DNA from 2 places in the Ligilactobacillus ruminis ATCC 27782 genome. Region 1 is predicted to be linked to the other one. Evidence: predicted binding sites of a transcription regulator. Region 1 holds the regulator's gene; the other holds the start of a gene.
The links. Region 1 encodes CtsR, which represses protease genes until heat stress. Its sites were predicted from a motif close to TTGGTCAAAAAAGGTCAAANA; they were not measured.
Positions count from the first base shown of each region.

Region 2: the regulator CtsR is predicted to act here: its motif matches at 1,940-1,960, upstream of clpP (ATP-dependent Clp endopeptidase proteolytic subunit ClpP).

Region 1 covers NC_015975.1:279,413-282,818, reverse strand. Annotated here, with positions in the region: gene LRC_RS01385 (ATP-dependent Clp protease ATP-binding subunit) at 1-1,567, opposite strand, end outside; gene LRC_RS01380 (CtsR family transcriptional regulator) at 1,594-2,061, opposite strand; tRNA gene LRC_RS01375 (tRNA-Pro) at 2,462-2,535, opposite strand; tRNA gene LRC_RS01370 (tRNA-Pro) at 2,683-2,756, opposite strand; tRNA gene LRC_RS01365 (tRNA-Arg) at 2,791-2,864, opposite strand; tRNA gene LRC_RS01360 (tRNA-Leu) at 2,889-2,974, opposite strand; tRNA gene LRC_RS01355 (tRNA-Gly) at 2,998-3,069, opposite strand; tRNA gene LRC_RS01350 (tRNA-Thr) at 3,074-3,149, opposite strand; tRNA gene LRC_RS01345 (tRNA-Leu) at 3,163-3,247, opposite strand; tRNA gene LRC_RS01340 (tRNA-Lys) at 3,259-3,331, opposite strand; tRNA gene LRC_RS01335 (tRNA-Val) at 3,337-3,406, opposite strand, start outside.
Region 2 covers NC_015975.1:689,017-692,422, reverse strand. Annotated here, with positions in the region: gene rpoN (RNA polymerase factor sigma-54) at 325-1,674, opposite strand; tRNA gene LRC_RS03415 (tRNA-Arg) at 1,704-1,775, shown strand; gene clpP (ATP-dependent Clp endopeptidase proteolytic subunit ClpP) at 2,037-2,630, shown strand; gene LRC_RS03405 (ABC transporter ATP-binding protein) at 2,696-3,325, opposite strand.

The DNA of each region.
Region 1 (3,406 bases):
GACCGACAACGCGCTTATGCAGAATTTTTTCCAAATTGATCAAACGTTCGCTTTCTGTTTTTGTCAGCTGCGTAACGGGCACTCCCGTCCACTCGGAAACGACCGTCGCAACGTCTTCTGCTGAAACAATTCCGGCGTACTCCTTCTTTTCGTCTTTTTTGCGCTTGGCTTCTTCGATTTTGGCAATCTTTTCTTTTGTCTTCAACGCCTGGTTGCGCAATTTTGCCGCCTCTTCAAATTTTTCGTCAAGCAATGCCTGCTCTTGTTTCTTGGCGATTTCGGACAATTCTTTGTTCAAATCCAGCAGCTTGACGTTTTTTCCTGCTTTAACGATTCGCAAACGTGCTGCCGCCTCATCCATCAAATCAATTGCCTTATCGGGCAAAAAGCGTTTCGTAATATAGCGACTGCTTAAGTGTACGGCTTCTTCCAAGGCCTCATCCGAAATTTTTACCTTATGGTGTTCTTCGTAGCGCGGACGAACTCCTTTCAAAATTTCCAATGCCGCCTCTTGGCTCGGTTCTTCAACGACAACGGTCGCAAAACGCCGTTCCAAGGCAGGATCTGATTCAACATACTTTTGATATTCATCAAGCGTCGTCGCTCCGATGACCTGCACTTCTCCTCTTGCAAGCGCAGGCTTTAAAATATTGGATGCGTCGATTGCTCCCTCAGCACCACCCGCACCAATGAGCGTGTGCATCTCATCAATAAATAAAATGACGTTTCCATCGTTGTAAACTTCTTCGAGAATCTTTTTCAAGCGATCTTCGAATTCGCCGCGATATTTAGTGCCGGCAACAAGCGATCCCATATCAAGCATCATCAAACGATCATTAAGCAAGTTTTCGGGAACGCAACCTTCGACGATGGCTTGTGCCAAGCCCTCAACAACCGCCGTTTTGCCAACGCCGGGTTCGCCTAAAAGAACCGGATTGTTTTTTGTCCTGCGACTCAAAATCTGGATAATCCGATTGACTTCTTTTTCGCGTCCGATTACGGGATCAATCATATTTTCAGCAGCCATCTCGGTCATGTCGCGACCAAGCTCGTCCAAGGTCGGCGTTTTTGATTTTCCTTGCTGTTCCTCAGCTTTTTTTGTCACGCGACGCAATTGACTTTGACTGATGCCGAGCTTGCGCAAAAGAATTTGTCGAAGTTTTTTGCAATCCACATGCAGACTGGTTAAAATTCGAGACGAAAGGATGTCCTCATCGCTCAACAATGCTAACAGAAAATGTTCGGTCCCGATTCTGACGGCCCCAGTCAAAAATGCCTGTTTCCTGGTTTCGTCCAAAACGGACTTGGCCTTTGGAGAATACGGCAAATAGTTGCTTGGCGACTGACGCAGCAAATTGCCGTACCCGGCTAAGCGTTCGATTTCTCGACGAACATCGCCTGGCGTCACCATCGCTTGTTTTAAGACCTGACCTGCCACGCCTTTGTCTTCGATCGTCAATGCCAAGAGCAAGTGTTCGGTCCCGATTGCCTGATGTCTGAAATAATTTGCCTGTTCCTGCGCAATCGCCATTACGCGTTTTGCGCTGTCAGTATATAAATCGTCCATGGAATTACCTTCCTTCTTTAGTATTGTCAGTCAGCACACTTCAGCCTGTTGATAACGCTCTTTAAAATACGTGCGCGCACGATATCCTCGATCTCATGGTCGCTGAAGGCCAAAACATTGCGATTAAACGTGCTTAAAATAAGATTTGCTTCTCTTCTGTTCAAAAAATGATTCTCATACAGAGCTTGAACCACCTTGAAAGCATCCGTTTCCGTTATCGATTCTCCGGTATATTCGATTAATTCATTTAAATATTCCGCATCATCGACCAAATCAACTTTCTCAATCCTGATGTATCCTCCGCCTCCGCGCTTGCTTTCAACCAAATAACCATTTTGAACCGTAAAACGCGTTTTGATTACATAGTTGATTTGTGACGGAACGCAGTCAAATTGCTGAGCTATTTCCGAACGCTTAATTTCAATTGAAGGCGACTCTTTTAAGATGCTTTTCAAATATTGCTCAATTATATCAGAAATATTCCGATTCTGCATATTCTACCACCTTTCTTCGCGTTTTGACTATGTTTGACTATTATTATAGACGCGTCAGGTGTCATTTTGCAATCAATATCCCTCGTTAGTCGCATGAAAACACGTTTTGATCTCGCAATTGCAGGCATTTTTCAACCTGTGATAACTACAATTAATTATAGTCTTTTCGGACCATTTTTGCACCATGATTTATAATGCGAGACGAGCAGCAATCAATCTCAACTATTGAAAAATACAGGGCTTCTACAAAATTAAGAAACAAAAAAATTTCTTTGTCTGAACCATGGGTATGCTGGTGAATCAAACAAGCTTATAATTAAAAATCCAGGATGCGATTTATATAATCTTTGCATCCTGGACACTATCGCAACAATCGTTGTTGCAAACCGTTTTACTCAAATCGGGAAAACAGGATTTGAACCTGCGACCCCCACGTCCCGAACGTGGTGCTCTACCAAGCTGAGCTATTTCCCGGTAACCATAATCTATTATAGTATTTTAAAACTGATTTTGCACTATATTTATCGCAAAATATTAAAAAAATAGAACACTCGCAATCAATCAGTTTAATGATCGATTACAAAAAAAGGTCGGCATAAATCCAGCCACGATCTATTTAAATCGGGAAAACAGGATTCGAACCTGCGACCCCCTGGTCCCAAACCAGGTGCTCTACCAAACTGAGCTATTTCCCGATAACCGGTCAATCAAATTATGACCACTAAAAAATGCACCCAGTAGGAGTCGAACCTACAACCTTCTGATTCGTAGTCAGACACTCTATCCAGTTGCGCTATGGGTGCATATCAATATATTAAATTATATAATGCCGAGGACCGGGATCGAACCGGTACGGTAATCACTTACCGCAGGATTTTAAGTCCTGTGCGTCTGCCAATTCCGCCACCCCGGCATATTCTTTGATGAACTGGCATAAGCGGAAGACGGGATTCGAACCCGCGACCCCCACCATGGCAAGGTGATGTTCTACCACTGAACTACTTCCGCATTCTGGTGCCGACTAGAGGATTCGAACCTCCGACCCTCTGATTACAAATCAGATGCTCTGCCAGCTGAGCTAAGTCGGCATAATAAATAAAATGGTGCGGGTGAAGGGACTTGAACCCCCACGTCAAAAGACACTAGAACCTAAATCTAGCGCGTCTGCCAATTCCGCCACACCCGCAAAACCGACTATGAGTCGTGACAGGCTCGAACTGTCGACCCTCTGATTAAAAGTCAGATGCTCTACCGACTGAGCTAACGACTCATAAATGGAGGATACAGGGCTCGAACCTGTGACCCTCTGCTTGTAAGGCAGACGCTCTCCCAACTGAGCTAATCC
Region 2 (3,406 bases), 410 kb from region 1:
CGGGACGTATAACGTCCAATGGTGTCAATTAGTGACCCAGTAAGCTAAAGAAAAAAAGTACAACAACAATTGTATCACCCTGAATTGTTCTCATACCTCAATCACACCTTGAATTATATCAGTTACCCTTATGATTTGCAAGCCTCAAACATACTCAAATCAAATAAAAAAGCGGAAAAACACTTATCCAAACAAGCATTCCGCCACTTTTTACGAACATTTACAATTATCTCATCCGTTTAAAACGGATATCTTCGAACTTCTTGCATGATAACATTTGAAATCAGGCCCATATTTGGAACAATCGAAATATTAAAAAAAAACTCAATGTCGCTTACGAAAACTTGATGCAGGAATGCCGAGCCGCTCTCTGTATTTTGCAAGCGTCCGGCGGGACACTTTCAGCCCCTCTTCTTTCATCTTATCCACGATTTTTTGATCAGACAAAGGATTTTTCTTGTCTTCTTTTTCAACAATCAAGCGAATCTTTTGCTGAATCTCATCCGCACTTACGTTTTCGCCATTTTCTCCCGCATAGGAAACAGCGTGGGAGAAAAATGCCTTCAGTTCCATGACTTTTCCTTCATACAATAGATACTTTCCGCTGACGGCTCGGCTGATTGTCGATTCGTGAAGCTGCAGCTTTTGAGCCGCGTCACGCAGCAAAAAAGGCTTTAGAGGGCGATTGCTTTCGGTAAAAAAGTCATGCTGACGTTCAACAATCAAGCGTCCCAATCGAAGCAGCGTGTTTCCGCGCATCAAGACGTCTTCCTGAATCTTTTCAAATTCGTGCCGCTTTTCTTTCAGGTAATCCAAAACATGCTTGTCAGAACTGTTTTTCAAGCTTTCATAGTACTCTTTTTTAAAGCGAATCTCCGGATTGCTTTCCTTGGTCAATTTGACTTCAAGGCTTCCGTCAGGCTTTTTTTCGACAACCAGGTCGGGCTCGATATAGCCAACTTCGCTTTGATCATAAATCGCACCCGGTGCAGGCGACAAAGTTTGAACGTAATCAAGAATTTTTTGCACGTCCCCAATTGAAATGCAGTGCTTTTTAGCTATTTTTGACCACTTGCGATTCGTAAAATCTTCAAAATCTTCTTTAAGTATTTTCTCTGCATTTAACGGTGCCGAACTGTCATATTGAACTTGCAAAATCAGACATTCCTGCAGATTTCTGGCCCCCGTTCCAGGAGGATCAAGCTGTTGCAAAAGCGTCAGCGCATCAAGCATCAGGACTTTGTCGATGCCTTTTTCTTTTGAAAGTTTTTCCAGATCAGCTTTTAAATAGCCGTTTTGATCAAGCTGTGAAATGAAATAAACAACCATGTCTCTGATCGGCGTTTTTCTCATTGTCAGCTTGACCTGATCCATCAGGTAATCGTACAACGACTGTGCTTTTTTCTCCACTGCAAATTCTGCAATGTCATGTTCGTTTTGATGATCAAGCCCGCCCGTCACGTATGAATGCAAGGTATTGACAATCATGAACGGATTTTCAAGTGCGACGTTTGAAAGAAAATTATGCAAATCTTCGGAACCGTACTTTAAAATTCGAATCGACTGCTGCATCTGCTGTGTCATTGCCAATTTTTGAATCTGTTTTTGCTGCTGACCAAATCCTTGTTTCAAAGCCAAAAACTCACCTTCTTTCAAAATATTCTTGTAATTCACATGATATTAGACTAAAATAATATAAGTACGCACCGCTAGTGTAATGGATCGCACGCAAGATTCCGGTTCTTGTAATCTGGGTTCGACTCCCAGGTGGTGCATAACTATTATATTATTAGAACGCTTTCACAATGAATTGTCAAATCTTTTTTAATGCAAGGTGCGCCAGAAACGTTTTTCTGAGCACCTTTTTGTTCGTTTCACGCCTAAAGTGTCAGCACAGTCTGCAACCGATTGAAAACTTTTCGGCTTTTTAGGTGCATATTATTTGACCATTTTTGACCTATGAGTTAAACTAGCAATACAAACAGTTGAGTGATAGACTATTACATAGTTAGTTTAACAATCAGGAGGCTTTCAATATGAACTTAGTTCCTACAGTCATCGAGCAATCAGCCCAAGGCGAACGTGCTTACGACATTTATTCTCGTCTTTTGAAAGATCGCATCATCATGGTTTCAGGCGAAGTCACTGATGATATGGCAAATGCGGTTATCGCACAGCTTCTCTTCCTGGATGCTCAGGATTCAGAAAAAGACATCTATATGTACATCAACTCGCCAGGCGGTTCAGTTTCTGCCGGCCTTGCAATTTATGACACGATGAATTTCGTCAATGCCGACGTCCAAACGATCGTCATGGGCATGGCTGCCTCAATGGCTTCCGTCTTGTCAACGGCCGGTGCAAAGGGCAAACGCTTTGCGCTTCCGAACTCTGAAATCATGATTCACCAACCGCTTGGCGGAGCACAGGGGCAGTCGACGGAAATCCAGATTGCAGCCGAACACATCTTGAAGACGCGCAAACTGATCAACCAAATCTTGGCAGATCACTCAGGTCAAGACATTGAAACGATCAACAAAGACACTGAACGCGATAACTTTATGACGGCACAACAAGCAGTTGATTACGGCTTGATTGACGGCATTATGAAAAACAAGAAGAAACTCAAATAGTCATAGAATGTTAAAAGCCGTGTTCCTTTACTGGAGCACGGCTTTTTTGCACTATTGTCAACATCTCAAAAAGTTGTCAAAACGGCATCTTGAAGCAAAAGATTTTGATCTGCAAGTTTTTGAAAATCATTGTCATGAGAAACGACGATGATCGTCTTTTTATCTTCTTGAAGTTTTTTCAAAACGTCCATTATGGCCGCTGCATTTTGAAAATCAAGATTGCCTGTCGGCTCATCGGCAACAAGCACGTCAAAAGGCTTGAGGATCGCCCTTGCAATTCCGACCCTCTGCTTTTCTCCGCCGCTTAATCTATACACGGTCTTGTCCAAAACATCTGCAGTCAAACCCGTTTTCTTCAAAGCATCCGTCATCTCAGGTTCCCCGATTTTTTGACAAGCGAGTTTCAAATTCTTCCTGACGGTCTTGTCGTCCAAAAGAAAATAGTTTTGAAATACAAATGAAAAATGCCTTCCCCATAATTTTTGGTGCCTGATTTTTTTTAAATCTTTTCCCTCAAAAAACACCTGACCTTCATCAGGCTTTTCCATCCCTGAGATGATCTTCAAAAGCGTTGACTTACCCGCACCGCTCTTTCCGGTTATGCAGCAAAAAGATCCTCGATTGATTTCAAGATTGATTTCGTTCAACACAGGAACGTTATCATATCTTTTTGAAACGTTTTTTAACGTAATCATTAAAAATCCCTCCCCAAAGTTCTGTTTTTTAGGTTATGCCCGTATAATGGTGTAAATTGATAAAAAAAAGAGAGCCAAGTG